Regions from separate parts of the Thermosipho sp. (in: thermotogales) genome, predicted to be linked through region 3. Evidence: riboswitches for the same ligand, from Rfam matches in the RefSeq annotation. Region 3 holds a riboswitch; each other region holds the start of a gene.
What was found. A riboswitch is a leader RNA that binds a small molecule or an ion and turns the genes downstream of it on or off. The one in region 3 is predicted to bind cobalamin.
Positions count from the first base shown of each region.

Region 1: it holds a riboswitch for cobalamin, as region 3 does, so the genes downstream of both, JG780_RS00820 (ABC transporter substrate-binding protein) here and JG780_RS08330 (GIY-YIG nuclease family protein) in region 3, are expected to answer to the same signal.
Region 2: it holds a riboswitch for cobalamin, as region 3 does, so the genes downstream of both, JG780_RS03320 (hypothetical protein) here and JG780_RS08330 (GIY-YIG nuclease family protein) in region 3, are expected to answer to the same signal.

Region 1 covers NZ_JAIHAP010000002.1:20,860-25,898, forward strand. Annotated here, with positions in the region: gene JG780_RS00815 (1-deoxy-D-xylulose-5-phosphate reductoisomerase) at 1-942, shown strand, start outside; cobalamin riboswitch at 965-1,130, shown strand; gene JG780_RS00820 (ABC transporter substrate-binding protein) at 1,193-2,071, shown strand; gene JG780_RS00825 (FecCD family ABC transporter permease) at 2,071-3,048, shown strand; gene JG780_RS00830 (HAD-IIA family hydrolase) at 3,076-3,879, shown strand; gene JG780_RS00835 (sigma-70 family RNA polymerase sigma factor) at 3,890-4,510, shown strand; RNA gene ssrA (transfer-messenger RNA) at 4,513-4,873, opposite strand; tRNA gene JG780_RS00845 (tRNA-Leu) at 4,935-5,023, opposite strand.
Region 2 covers NZ_JAIHAP010000010.1:12,807-17,845, forward strand. Annotated here, with positions in the region: partial or broken gene JG780_RS10740 (methyl-accepting chemotaxis protein) at 1-391, opposite strand, end outside; gene JG780_RS03310 (oxygen-binding di-iron domain-containing protein) at 757-1,521, opposite strand; gene JG780_RS03315 (queuosine precursor transporter) at 1,741-2,373, shown strand; cobalamin riboswitch at 2,423-2,604, shown strand; gene JG780_RS03320 (hypothetical protein) at 2,665-2,877, shown strand; gene JG780_RS03325 (hypothetical protein) at 3,094-3,225, shown strand; gene JG780_RS03330 (hypothetical protein) at 3,292-3,417, shown strand; gene JG780_RS03335 (hypothetical protein) at 3,426-3,617, shown strand; gene JG780_RS03340 (succinate--CoA ligase subunit alpha) at 3,700-4,386, shown strand; gene JG780_RS03345 (aspartate-alanine antiporter-like transporter) at 4,473-5,039, shown strand, end outside.
Region 3 covers NZ_JAIHAP010000054.1:6,302-11,340, forward strand. Annotated here, with positions in the region: gene JG780_RS08310 (putative DNA modification/repair radical SAM protein) at 1-983, shown strand, start outside; gene JG780_RS08315 (DUF4130 domain-containing protein) at 984-1,556, shown strand; gene JG780_RS08320 (GGDEF domain-containing protein) at 1,557-3,029, opposite strand; tRNA gene JG780_RS08325 (tRNA-Pro) at 3,163-3,239, shown strand; cobalamin riboswitch at 3,274-3,442, shown strand; gene JG780_RS08330 (GIY-YIG nuclease family protein) at 3,495-3,878, shown strand; gene cobT (nicotinate-nucleotide--dimethylbenzimidazole phosphoribosyltransferase) at 3,875-4,816, shown strand; gene cobU (bifunctional adenosylcobinamide kinase/adenosylcobinamide-phosphate guanylyltransferase) at 4,813-5,039, shown strand, end outside.

The sequences.
Region 1 (5,039 bases), on a different contig from region 3:
ACTCTTGCTGAAAAAATTATAAAAGATTTTAAAGTCGAATACTTTTACTCTCCTGTAAAATCTAATGTAAGTTCTATAAAAGATATGGTGGCAAAAATCAAACCTGATATTGTAGTTGTTGCAATACCTGGTTTTGATGGTGTTCTTGCAACAATTGATTCTATACCTTACACAAAAAGACTTGCACTTGCTACAAAGGAAGCTTTGGTCTGTGCAGGTCCATTTGTAAAAAAAGCTTGTAAAGAAAATAACGTTGAGCTAATACCAGTTGATAGTGAACATTCTGCAATTTTTCAGATATTTGATGAAAGTGTGGTAAAGATATTAATAACTGCATCTGGCGGTGCAATAAGAGATAAAGAAAATATAGATGATTTATCAGTCGAAGACATATTAAATCACCCTGTTTGGAGTATGGGTAAAAAAATAACTGTAGATTCTTCAACAATGGTAAATAAAGCATTTGAAGTAATTGAAGCCTTCGAACTTTTTGAATTGGAAAATATTGAGGTAAAAATACATCCAACTGGAACAGTTCATGGAGCTGTATTTTTAAAAGATGGGACTGTAAAAATTCATTTTGGATTTCCAGATATGAAAATTCCAATTTCTTACTCACTAAGTTATCCAAAAAGATTATACGAAAATAAAAATTGGCCAAATTTTGAAAGTAAAAATTTTATATTTGAAGATGTAAATCCCTCAAAATATCCTGCTTTTTTCTATGGAAGAAGTATAATTAAGGATCTTGCAAAAAGAATAGCCTTCAATGCAGCTGACGAAATTGCTGTAGAAAAATTCCTAAATGGTCAAATAAAATTTTCAAAAATAGCTGATATAGTCATAAACACATGCGAAAAAATAAATGGAAATATAAATGATTTTAAAGAAATCTTTGAAATAGACAAGATTGCAAGACAAATTGCAAAAGAACAATATTAGTGTTATAATCTATTTGCAGCAACTTAATATTTCCCTTTCAAATAAGGGAAGCCGGTGAAAGTCCGGCACGGGGACGCCACCGTAACCGGGGACGAAATCCACAAAATGCCACTGGGATATTTCCTGGGAAGGCGTGGAGAGTAGGATGATCCGGAAGTCGGGATACCTTATTTGAAAGGAAAGCATTCCACCTTTGCGGTCCCTAAGGGTGGGCATTTTTCTTTAAAATATTATATAGGAGGGATAAAGGATGAAAAGATTGGCTATTTTTTTAAGTGTCTTATTAACTACATTTATATTTGCACTCTCTATTGTTGATGATGCCGGGAGATTGGTAAGCTTTGATAAAATACCTGAAAGGATAGTTTCTGCTGCTCCAAGCTCTACAAAATTTCTTGTAAAACTTGGTCTTGGAGAGAATATAGTTGGTGTTACAGATTGGGATTCTTTTAATGCTGAAAAAATTGGAAATATGGTACCACTAAACATAGAAAAAATTATTTCATTAAATCCTGACATTGTAATCACTTTCGGTGGTTTTCAACTTCCAGAAGTTCAAAAGCTAGAAAAATTCGGTATTAAGGCACTTGTTTTAAATCCTACAACACTAAATGACGTTGCAAGAGATGTAATGCTTCTTGGAAATGTATTTGGTAAAGAACAAATAGCATCTGAAATTGCAAATAAAATAAAACAAACAATTTCAGACTATGGTGTAAAGAGCTCAAAAGTGCCTCTTGAAAAAAGACCAAAAGTCTTTTTCACAATAACAGTTCCAAATAATGAAACAAAAGACCTTTGGACTGCAGGAACTGGCTCTTATGTAAATGAATTGATTACATACGCAGGTGGAGTAAATATTTGTGCTCCTTATTCTGGTAATAATGGATGGTTCTCTGTGAATTGGGAATTTTTAACATACAATGATCCTGATATAATAATTGTCGCATCATACATTAGCCCAGATGAAACTATAAAGCAAATAAAATCGCATGAAATATTTAAAAACCTTAAGGCCGTTAAAAACAACAAAATATTTGTTATTGATGGCAACGACATAAGCTCAATATCTCCAGATATAGTAAAATATCTTGAAATTTTTTATAATTTCTTTTACGGAGGAAAATAATGACTAAAAAAAACATTTATAAGACTGGAAGGATGATCCTTCCAGTCTTGTTCTTCTTAGTAATTCTTATAAATCTTTCTATAGGAACTGTGAAAATTCCAATCTCTCAAATATTTAATCCTGAAAATGAGAAAATAAAATTCCTCATATGGAATGTTAGATTTCCAAGAATATTAATGAGCCTAATAGCTGGTTCAGGCCTTGCACTTGTTGGAAACATCTACCAAACAATTATGAAAAATCCACTTGTTGATCCTTATCTAATTGGTACATCTTCAGGGGCCGGTTTTGGTGCAGTTTTAGCACTTTATGTTGCTGTTTCATTGAACAGAACCGTCAGTGTCAATGTATTTTCTTTTGCATTTTCATTACTTGCTTCACTATTAACAATTATTCTTGCGAAAAGAAAGAGAATAATTCCTATCACTCACCTTATTCTTTCAGGTGTATTAATTAGTACTATATTTTCATCTGCTACAATCTTATTAATAAATCTTTCACGTAAAACTTTGACAAGCGCATATGTTTGGCTTTTTGGAAGCCTTTCTGGTACAACAATAAATGATTTAACAATTCCAGCAATATCGGTAATTGTACTGTTTTTTATTGCATTAATAAAAAACAAAGAACTCGATGCAATTGCTTTAGGAGAAGAGGAAGCAAAAATTCTTGGTGTTGATGTTGAAAAAATAAAATGGTTCTTTTATTTAGCAGGGTCTTTTGTAATATCGGTAATTGTATCAAAAACTGGAATAATCGGCTTTGTTGGTTTAATAATTCCTCATGCAGCCAGAATTCTTACTGGTTCAAAACATAAATACAGCCTTATTGGCAGTATCTTACTTGGTGGAATTTTTCTCTCCTTTTCTGACACCATATCTAGAACAATAGCTTCTCCCATTGAAGTTCCAATAGGTGTTGTTACATCGTTTATTGGTGCACCATTAATGTTCATCCTTCTTAAAAAACAAAAATAATAGTATAATATCTTTTGAGGTGAAAAAATGAAAATTCTTACAAAAGATTCTCTTAAAAAATTAGAGAATATTAAGTTGTTCGTTCTTGACATCGATGGTACTTTTTCCTTAAGTGGAAAGCTTTTCCCTGGTTCAATTGAGTTTGCAAACACTGTTTTAAAAGCAAACAAAAAATTTGTTTTCTTGACAAACAATTCAAACAAATCAATTGATGATTATTTATTAGAATTTAAAAACGCTGGTCTTTCAATAAATGCTGATCAAATTTTTACTGCTGGCATTGAAACTGCTGAATATTTGATTGAAAAATTTGGACCCAAAAAAATATATCTTGTAGGAAACAAGGCAATTAAACAAGTATTTGAAAATATTGGACATAAGGTTGTAGATAGTGAAGAACCTGATATTGTTGTTGTTACATTTGATACTACTTTAAACTATGAAAAACTAGCTAAGGCTTGCAATTATGTTTCAAAAGGAAAATTGTTTGTTCTAACAAACCCTGACCTAAATTGTCCATCAAAAGATGGACCTATCCCTGATACAGGAGCAATTGCAAGTATAATCACAAAGGCTACTGGAAAAGAGCCAGACATAATATTTGGAAAACCAGATCCATTAATTCTTGAAATGATCATGCAAAAAAATAATGTAAAAAAAGAAGAAACATGTGTAATTGGAGATAGGCTCTATACGGATATTCTTCTTGGCAAAAGAGCTGGAGTGCTGACCATTTTAGTATTAACAGGTGAAGCAAAAGAAAGTGATATAAAAAATATAAAACCTGATATAATTGCTCAAGAAATTGGTGAGATTTCAAAATATATTTAGGTGATAAATAATGATAAAGTACAACCTTAGGGGAAAAAGAATAGAAAAACTAGTTGAGCTGGCCCAAAGTGGATTAAAAGAAGCATTAGAACTCATAATTGAAAAGTATTATCCAATGGTCATTAGAATTTCATCAAAATATTATGCACCATGGGCTGAATTTGAAGACATCGTCCAAAATGGCCTTATTGGATTAATTAAGGCAGTTTTTTATTTTGATAATGAAAAAAGTTCTTTTAACTCATTTGCCTGGAAAAGTATAGAGGGGGAAGTTCAAACATTTATTACTTATTTAAATAGAAAGAAAAATAAAATCCTTTCAGATTCATCAAGTATAGATGTTTTTGATGAAGAAGAAAGTGGAGAACAAGCCGATTACTCACTCCAAGACAAATCAACAAATATACCCAAAAAAATATTCATAGATATAATTAAGGAAACAATTGTCAAACATTTAAAAGACGTGGAAATAGATATTTTTGAAATGTGGTTAGATGGTTATTCATATGCTGAAATTCAGGAGGAATTAAATGTAAACTTTAAAAAGGTAGATAATACAATACAGAAAGCAAAAAGGATTGGAAGAACAAAGATTGATAGGTTTATAATCGAACAAGTCTTTAATAATTAATCTGGTGGAGGCGGCGGGAATCGAACCCGCGTCCGAAGACAAAATCCCCCAAGCTTCTCCGAGCGCAGTCCGTGTTTTAAATTTCAGATTTGGAACGCCCACGGACAGGCTTTCCAAACCCTAGCCTTTCTAAGATTTCGCGACTTTGGACGAAAGGCAAATCCAAAGCCGCTAGACCGGTTATGTCACGCCCTAGCCAGAGCCCCGGTCAAACCCTGGTAGGACGGCAGCTTTTTAAATTAAGCTGCTAATGCTAATTCTTCGTTGGCACTTATCTTTTTCCCGAGTTTTTTTTACGAGGAACCCGGAAACCTCGGCTCGCTTCTTGGGGGATTTCATCCCCGTCGAAACCAGTTCGCCCCCGTATATATTTGACCTGTTTTAAAAGACCGAAGTTCAAAAAAAAGGTCCCGCATTCGGGACCTGGTGCCGAGGGCGGGACTTGAACCCGCACGAGCGCTGATGCTCACATGGCCCTCAACCATGCGTGTCTGCCAATTCCACCACCTCGGCTCGCGTAAATTATTAT
Region 2 (5,039 bases), on a different contig from region 3:
CTAAAATTTCCACTGCATTTGACAACAATTTATATTCATTTTCCAAACTTTCACTCGTATCTTCATACAATTTTTTGGAGCTTACTAACACCTGAATATTCTTTTTCATATAATTTAATGCTTCGCTTAATGAATTTTGCACTGCACTAAATAATCCCTCTATTTGTTTTAACGAATTAATAGATTCATTTACAGAATTTGAAATCTCAGAAATTATCTTTGAAATATTAGCGGATGTTTCTTGTGATTCTTCAGCCAACTTTTGAATTTCAGATGCTACAACAGAAAATCCTTTTCCATATTCTCCTGCTCTTGCAGCTTCAATAGATGCATTTAATGCCAATAAATTTGTTTGTTTTGCAATCCTCTGTATAGCTTTTACAAGCTCTTCTACTTTTGAAAATTTTTCAAAAGTTTCTGATGTTTTACCTATTGTATCTTTAAATTTTAATGAAACATTATCAACATCTGTTCCAAGACTTTTTAAATCATCATTAATTTTCTGATTAACTTCTGTAGCATATTCTACGTTTTCAACTATACTTTTACTTTCTTTTGAAAAACTCTCAAGAAGCTTAAAAATATTATCATTTAATTCTTCAAATCTACTGGTAATCTTTTCTATATCATCTTTTATATCATTTATCCTTGAAACTAATACTTCATCCAACTGTGCCATAAAAGATAACATCAAATTCTGTACATAAAAAGCCGATGATAAAGTATTTAAAGTTTTTTCATCTATTTTCATATCTATCATCTCCCGTAAAATTGTTCAATTATATCGCTACCACATTTCAATGTCTTAAACCAGTTCAAAAATTCTTTGGCAACACTTTCTTTTAAAACGGCACCATGCTGTGGAGCAATCATATCAATTTCATATTCTGATACTCTATCAACCCAAATCTTACAAGCAGCATTTGAAGTCATATATCTTTTATGAAAACCTTCCATTGCACTTACTAGATTTTTAAAGTCGCCTTCATATATTTGCACCCTTTGACTAAATGGTAGTAAAGAAACCCCTATATCACCGCTAAATAATATTTTAGAGATTGGATCATAGACATTAAAGTGACCTGGGGCATGCAAAAAATGTGCCGGAACAAAATCAAGTGTATATCCAGAAAATCTAACCCCCTTTTCTCCTCTATCCTTTAGTCCAACTATTCTGTTTTTATCAAAAACGCCAAAATGTGGTAAAAATCTTATCCAAAGTTCTGAAATATAAATTTTTGCTCTGCTTGCTATTGTAAGCCACATCGTTATTCCAGAGGAAACATCAGGGTCTTGGTGCGAATAAAATATTCCTTCTATATTTTCAGGAGCAATAATTTCAGATACATTTGCAAGCACCCTTGGAAAAACATGAGCTCCACCTGGATCTAATAAAAAACCTTTATTTTCATGGATAATTAAATATTGATTAGTTGGAACCATATTTGGATCCTCTGTCTCTTCCCAACCAAGAAGGTAATATTTATGCTTGCCATCATCATATAAACAAATATTATTCATACTTTTTACCCCCTTTACTATTTATTATACTACTATTTATTATACCAGAAAAATAAACATTTTTCAGTTTTTTAGAACTATAAAAAATATTAACAATACAAACTTTCATATTTATAAAGATTTAAGGTTATTAACTTTATTTTTACTTGAAATCTATTACACAATGTTATAGAATAAGATGCTAAATGAATTGTTAATATATAGATAAGGAGGTTGATCATGGAAAAATCACAGGAAAGGTTAATACTTTTAACAGGATTGTTTACTGCCGTCATTATCATCTCAAACATAATAGCAGGAAAACTAGTTAATATTGGCCCATTTGTTATCACTTTATCAGTTTTAATTTATCCACTTAGCTTTGGAATATCTAATATAATATTTGAAGTTTATGGAGCTAATATGGCAAAAAAGGTTATCAAAGTTGGATTTTTAGCCTCACTTATTTTAGTAATATATTCATATTTAGTAATATTTTATCCACCATCAAATATTTTTGACAAAAATAATGCTTATATAACAGTTTTCAATTCAACTCCAAGAATAATATTAGCAAGCTTTTTAGCTTATCTTTCAGCACAATATACTAATATTTGGGCTTTTAACTTACCTAAAAAACTATTCAACTATGAAAATATTACTTTTAGAAATGCTTTTTCAATGATAATCACTCAATTTGTAGATTCTATAGTTTTCGTTGTAGTATCCTTTTTTGGCTCATATGATCTTAACGTATTGTTTAATATGATATTATCACAGTATATAGTAAAGCTAGCTCTATCAATTTTCAATAGTCCAATAATAAATATGAGCGTTAAAAAAATTAAAAATGAATTTGCTTTCGAAGAATAATACGCAATTAATTGGTTTTTTCTAAAATAATAATTCTCTAGAAAAGTGAATATTATTTTGGAATAAAGGTGCCTATTTGGCTTAAAAGGGAAGCTGGTGAAAATCCAGCGCGGCCCCGCCACTGTAACCGAGGACGAAATCCACAGTATGCCACTGGGAAGTATTCCTGGGAAGGCGTGGAGAGTAGGATGATTCGGAAGTCAGGAGACCTGCCTTTATTCCAAAACGTTTCTCAATCTCGAGGGAAGATTGAGAAAAAATTTTTTATTTCAATACTTTGGAGGTGAGATAGTGAAAATTCATGAGTTTGTTGGTAAAAAACTTTTAAAAGAAGCAGGGAATGAAACACCAAATGGCTATGTAATTAAAAACTCAGACAGTCTACAAGTAAAATTTCTTCCAGCAGTTTTAAAAAGTCAAGTCCTTGTTGAAAGCAGAATGAAAGCAGGTGGAAATTTGCAAACACAAAAGACGAATTTTTCACCAATACATAAAATCTATTAGAAAAAGATATCCATGGTGAAAAACCTTATGCAATTCTTGTTGAAGAAAAAATAAATATTAAACAGATATAAAAATTCTTTTCTCAGAAAGTGGTGGTATAGAAATTGAAAACAATAAAAATAATATTTTAAATCTAAACATAAATGATTATAAAAAGCTGCCTGATAAATTTCACGATATTGTTATTAGCTATATAAATTATTTATTGAAAAAGAATTGACTCTTCTTGAAATTAATCTTCTTGCAGAAGATGAAAATGGCAAGTTAATCGCGCTTGATTGTGTAATGCATCTTGATGACAATGCATTATTTAGACAAAAATGGGCTCAAGAATTTGTAAATGATTAATATCCATTTCATTTTGTAAAATTAGATGGTGATATTGGCAGTATCGGTTGTGGAGCTGGAATAGTTATGGCAACAATGGATGCAGTAAATCTATATTGTGGAAAACCTGCCAACTTTTTGGATCTTGGTGGTGGAGCAAATTCAAATATAACTTTAGAAGCAATGAGATCACTAAAATCACTAAATGTATAAAAATCATAATGAATATATTTGGTTGTATTACAAAATGCGACGAAATAGCAAAAGCAATCGTAAAATTCAAAAACGAAAATAAAAATGTTCCTATACTTGTAAGAATTACCGGACCCAATGAAAACGAAGCCAAACGAATATTAGATGAAAATAACATAGCTTATTTTGATGATATGTACGAGATGATTAAATTGCAATAAGGGGAAGTATCATGATTAATGGAAATGAAAAAGTCTGTGCTCAAGGTATTACTGGAAAATATGGTAAATTTCACACAAAAAAATGATTGAATATGGAACAAATATAGTTTGTGGAGTTTCAAAAAACAATAAAGTAACAAATATTGAAAATATTCCTGTTTTTGATAACATGTTCGAAGCTGTAAAAAAATATAAATGTGATACTAGCGTGGTTTTTGTTCCGACCCTTTATGCTAAAAGTGCTATATTTGAAGCCATTGATTCAGGAATTAAAAAAATCATCACAATAACTGAGCACATTCCAATTCACGATATGATCGAAATATATAAAAAAGTAAAAGAGAAAAATATAACATTTGTAGGTCCAAATTGTCCAGGAATTATTCTTCCAGGAGTAAGTAAAATTGGAATAATGCCATCATCAGATTTCAAACCTGGAGATATAGCAATTATTTCAAAAAGTGGTACTCTAATGTACGAAGTATCCAATTACCTTTCAAAAAAATCCACTGGTATTAAAATTGCAATTGGATTAGGCGGTGATCCAATAATTGGAATTTCAATAGATGAAGCTTTAGAATTTGTTACGCATTTAAATCCAAGAAAAATTGTTATCATCAGTGAAATAGGCGGTAATGATGAAATAATAGGTATAGAAAAATTTCTAAAAAAAGGTTATAATGCTAATATACAGGTCTTTTTTTGCCGGAAGAACTGCTCCAAAAGGCAAAAGAATGGGACATGCAGGTGCTATTATCGAAGGCTATGAAGGTTCAATAGAGTATAAAGAAAACAAATTAAATAATATGGGGATTTTCGTTGCTAAATATATAGAAGAATTATTGGAGGGGTAAAATGAGCAATCCATTTTTTCTATTATTCATCTCAATTTTAAGTGGATTATTGCTTGGAAAAATTCAATTTAAAAACTTTAAACTAGGTGCTTCAGGTACACTTTTTGCTGGTCTTTTTTTTGGCTGGCTATTTCCATTGTTTATAAACTCTCAAAAAGAATTAATTAATATTCAAAATACTTTAAACACGTTTTTTAATTTCTCACTCATTTTATTTGTATCTTCAATAGGCCTAATTGCTTCAAGAGATATTAAAAAAATTCTCAAAACTCACGGCTTTAAATTTATAATTTTGGGTTTTTTAATAACTTTTTCAGGATTTATTTCAACATTACTTTTTACCTACTTTACCAATTTAAACAACCTCAATTTGTTAGGAGTTTTTTCTGGTAGTATGACAAGCTCACCTGGTCTAGCTAGTGCACTTGAAAGCATAAAAGAAGGCTCTGCCGATATTATTTATGGCTATACAGTTGGTTATATACCCGGTGTTTTAGCAGTAATATTTTCAATCTATTTTATTCCTATAATTTTTAAAATTAATATAAATAAAGAAAAAGAATCATAT
Region 3 (5,039 bases):
ACCGAAAATCAAATAACATAAAACGTGCAAGTTTTACAGTAGATGAAGTTGTAAAACTAACTGTGGATTTTTACAAAAGAAATTACATAGAAGGTCTTTTTTTAAGTTCGGCCATAATAAAGGATTCAAACTATACTATGGAGCAATTGATAAAAGTTGCAAAGAAACTAAGAGAAGAAGAAAAATTCCCTGGCTACATTCACTTAAAAATAGTTCCAGGAGCAGATGAAAAGTTAGTTGAAAAGGCTGGAATGTACGCAGACAGGCTAAGCATAAATGTAGAATTTTTAAAAAAAGATGCATTTTCTATCCTTGCTCCTGAAAAAAAGCCAGAAGCAATACAAAAACCATTACAAACTTCTTCAATTAAATATCTTCAATACATCGAAGAAAAAAAGAAATACTCACATGTAAAGCCTTATTCTCCTTTGGGACAAACAACACAGATAATAGTTGGAGCGACTAACGAATCAGATAAAAAAATTATAGAGTTTTCAAGCAAACTCTATAAAATATATAAGCTTAAAAGGGTGTATTATTCTGGATATATAGCCATAAATAAAGATAAAAGGCTTCCACAAAGGAGCGAAAATTCTTTAAGAGAGCACAGATTGTACCAAACAGATTTTCTCATAAGATTCTACAATTACTCTATAGAAGAAATTTTTGATAACTGTGAAAATCTTGATTTAAATATCGATCCAAAATCTTTGTGGGCTCTAAAACATCCAGAATTCTTTCCAATAGATATATCAAGGGCAACATTTGATGAATTAATAAGGATCCCCGGAATTGGTCTTAAATCTGCCAAAAAAATAATCATGTTAAGAAAACACGGAATACTTAACTTTGACACTCTAAAAAAGACAGGAATTTCTCTAAAAAAAGCAAAAAACTTCATCACTATTAAAGGAAAAAATTTTAAAGATTCAAAGATTTACATGCCCTTATTTGAATTTTCTCAAAATGGGTGGGATTTGTAAATGATGGTATCATACGACGGGACTTTTAATGGACTTTTTAAACTCATTCAATTTTGCTATAAAAACAACATAATACCAGATTTTGTCTTAAAAAAAGAAAGGAAAATATCAATTCTTGTCGATCTTTCTGAAATTGAATTTACCAAAAAATTCATACACGACAGCTATATTTTTCTACCATTTCTTTCTGAAATAAAAAATATTGAATCGCTAATTATAAGATACGTTGTTACAAAAAATACCTTTTTAGAAAAAACTCTTAGAAAAATTTCTAAAGATGTATTGACTGAATTTGAAAAAATTAAAAGAAAGCTCTACTTTTTAGAACACAACGGAGTATTTATATCTTCATTTTCCTCTAACTCGAATATAATAGATCTTTTATTCTTATACTTTCTTGAAAGACTAAAAAATGAAAAATTCATTATATACGATGAAAAAAGAAAGATCGTTATTAGTTATAATAACCAAACAAGAAAAGTATTAAAAGAAAATAGAGTAAATCTTTTTGTACAAAACTACGATCCTACTCTGCATCTTTGGGATATATATCAAAAAAGCATTACCGCATAACTATTTTCCCCTTTTCATTTTATACATTAAATCATCTGCTTTTCTAATAGCGTTGTCTATATTATTATCTTCAATCTTTGAAATACCCCATGAAAATGTTGGTGAAAACTCAAAGGATTTTTTAAACTCTTCAAGAATTTTTTTCATTAAATCTTTTGCTATACTCTCATCTTTGTTTTTCAAAACAACTAAAAACTCATCTCCACCCATTCTAACAAGAAGATCTGAAGAGCTAATATATGACTTAATTATACTTGAAAGTTTTTGTAATACCTTATCTCCAACATCATGACCCAGTGTGTCATTGATTTGCTTAAATTTATTTAGATCAACAAAAACCAATACATCTCCTTTTTTCAAAAAGTTACTATTTAAAACTCCCCGGTTGTATGCACCAGTTAATTTGTCTATAATACTCTGTGCGTATAATATATTTACCTCTGTAGATTTTTCTTTATATTCAAAAAGAATGTTAAACACAAAACTTAAATATATAGCTATTACACCGTATGGAGAAAAAAACCTAGCCGGCACATTTAAAATCATAACTAGAGCATCGTGAGATACAGTTATTGCAAAAAATGATGAAAAAACCATATCAAGAGGTATATACGCTCTAAAAGTTATATATACTAAATACAAAGAATCAATTATTAAAAGAGGCGATGCATATGTTGAAACTAACTTTAGTTGATAATCGGAAAATGTTAACAAACCAGAAACTCCCGCAGCAAGATTTAAAATTGACACAACTTTTGCAATTTTACTAACCTTTGAGAAATTATAAAACTCAAATCCAACTATTATCAATAAAAGCGAAAAATATGCAGATGATACAAATATTTTCCTTAATGGAAACCAAAAACTTTCAAATGACAACAAATCAAAAAGCCAGACCGTTGCAAAAATACTCGAGAGTCCAAAATAAACGTATGCATTTTTCCGCAAAAAATTTGTGTTTTTCGAAAGCATTAAAAGCAGTATACCAAGAGTTAACACAAGACCTATCGATATATTTATTAAATTATCCGTTAAAAATCTTAAAAAGACATATTTTTTCCTTTCGCCTTCTTTTATTAAATAAAAACTATCAAGCCCTATTGAATAAACTCCGCTAATTTCAACTTCCAAGCTATTTATCTTATCTGGAATCTCAAACAACATCGGCACAAACCAAGAATGCGCATTTCTATCGTTAAATCCATATTTTCCAATTAATTTCCCTGAAGAATAGACTTTAATATATGAACAATCAACATATGGGAAATATACATAACTATATCCATTTGGAATTTGAAATTTCAAATGGAATGTCCTTCTTGAATTTAGAGTTGAAGAAATCGGAAGAGAAATTCCATTCTCCGCCTTTACTATTTTTACTCCTTTAGGATATGATAAATAATAAAAGGATATGGGAAAAAATGCAAATATGATAAAAGCTATCAAAAAGTATTTTAGATAAAATCTAAACATCAAAAAAACGCCTCCCACGTTTTATTTTAACACAAAAAAGCAGGATTTTTATCAAAATTCAACTTTTTACAAACTTAAAAAAGACTGATATAGTTTGACATAAAAAGAAAGATAGAATATAATTTTAGTGTATCGGGGTGTAGCGCAGTTGGCTAGCGCGCTTGCATGGGGCGCAAGAGGTCGCTGGTTCAAGTCCAGTCACCCCGACCAAAAGGCCGGGCTAACCGGCCTTTTATAGTATATAATATAGAAAACCATCATAGGTTAAGGGAACACCGGTGAAAGGCCGGGGCTGCCCAGCAACCGTAACCGGGGACGAAATCCACAGGATGCCACTGGGAGTATTTCCTGGGAAGGCGTGGAGAGTAGGTTGATCCGGGAGCCGGGAGACCTGCCTATGATGAAAGTCACTTCCCGAATGCTAGGGCATTTCGGGGAAATTTTTGTTTTTATTAAGGTGAAAATATGAAAGGATGCTACTTACTATTAATTGAATTGCCAATAGATACCAAAATAAAAAAATGGAATCTAAAAAAAGGTACTTACGTATATGTAGGCTCTGCTATGAACAATATTGAAAAAAGAGTATCTAGGCACCTGTCCAAAAATAAAAAGTTGCACTGGCATATTGACTATCTTCTCGATAAATCAAACGTAAAATCAGTTATAATGCTTTCTTCAAAAACAAAATGTGAGGAAAAGATTTCACTCTACATGTCTCAATTTTTTACAGGTCCAAAAGGGTTTGGCAGTTCAGATTTAAAAGTACAGACCAATCTATATTATATAGATAATTTCGATAATTTTTCAAAAATACTTTCAAACATACTCAAGGGGGAATTAAAATGAACGAGGCAGGATATCTTGAAGAACTTGCTAGTAAACTTTTTAAAATAAAAAAGCAAATTCCATTGCCAATGTTCAAGGACAAAAGAGTTTATGTATTTGCAGCAGATCATGGAGTAGTACAAAACGGAGTTTCTGCGTATCCTAAAAACGTGACCTATCAAATGGTTTTAAATTATTTTAAAGGTGGTGCAGGTATAAACGTCTTTGCAAGACATATGGGGCTTAAATTTTTTGTAGTAGATAGTGGCGTAGATTATGATTTTGAAGATAATCCTTCATTGATAAAAATGAAAGTAGGATATGGCACAAAAGATTTTTCAATGGGGCCTGCAATGACAAGAGAAGAAGCAATTACATGTATTGAATATGGAATGAAAGTTGCAAAAAAAGCTATAAGCCAAGGAGCAGATTTACTTGTAATAGGTGACAAAGGCATTGGAAATACAACAACAGCAACCGCAATATTTGCTGCATTTGGTTTTGATGTGGATAAAATAACCGATATTGGAACACCTATTCCTCCTTCTTCTGTAATAAAGAAAAGAAATATTGTAAAGAAAGCTTTGAAAATAAATAGGCCAAATCCAAATGATCCAATTGATGTTCTCTCTAAGGTTGGTGGATACTGCATAGGTCAAATGGCAGGTTTCATCTTAGAAGCTTTTAAAAATAAAGTCCCCGTGGTTATAGACGGATTTCCAACAACCGCCGGATTTTACCTAGCGTATAAGATAAATGAAAGAGTTTTAGATTACGCCTTTTTCGGACATTTATCAAAAGTAAAAGGGCATAAAGTCATTTTGGATAGCCTAGGTGTAAGGCCTATCTTAGATCTTGATATGAGGCTTGGTGAAGGAACAGGTGCGGCATTATCCGTTTATTTAATAGAAGCCGCTATAAAATACTTTAACTTTAAAAATGAAAAGGTGAGATCATGATAACCCTTATAACAGGAGGCGTAAAATCTGGAAAAAGTAGTTTTGCTTTAAAGTTATCAGAAAACTTTAAAAAAAAGGCATTTATTGCAACTGGTGTTGCTTTTGATGAAGAGATGAAAAAAAGAATAGAAAAACATAAACAAGAAAGAATAGGTTTTGACACTTTTGAAGAACCAATAGAGGTCTATAAAATCATTGAAAGTCTAAATCAAAAATATGAAGT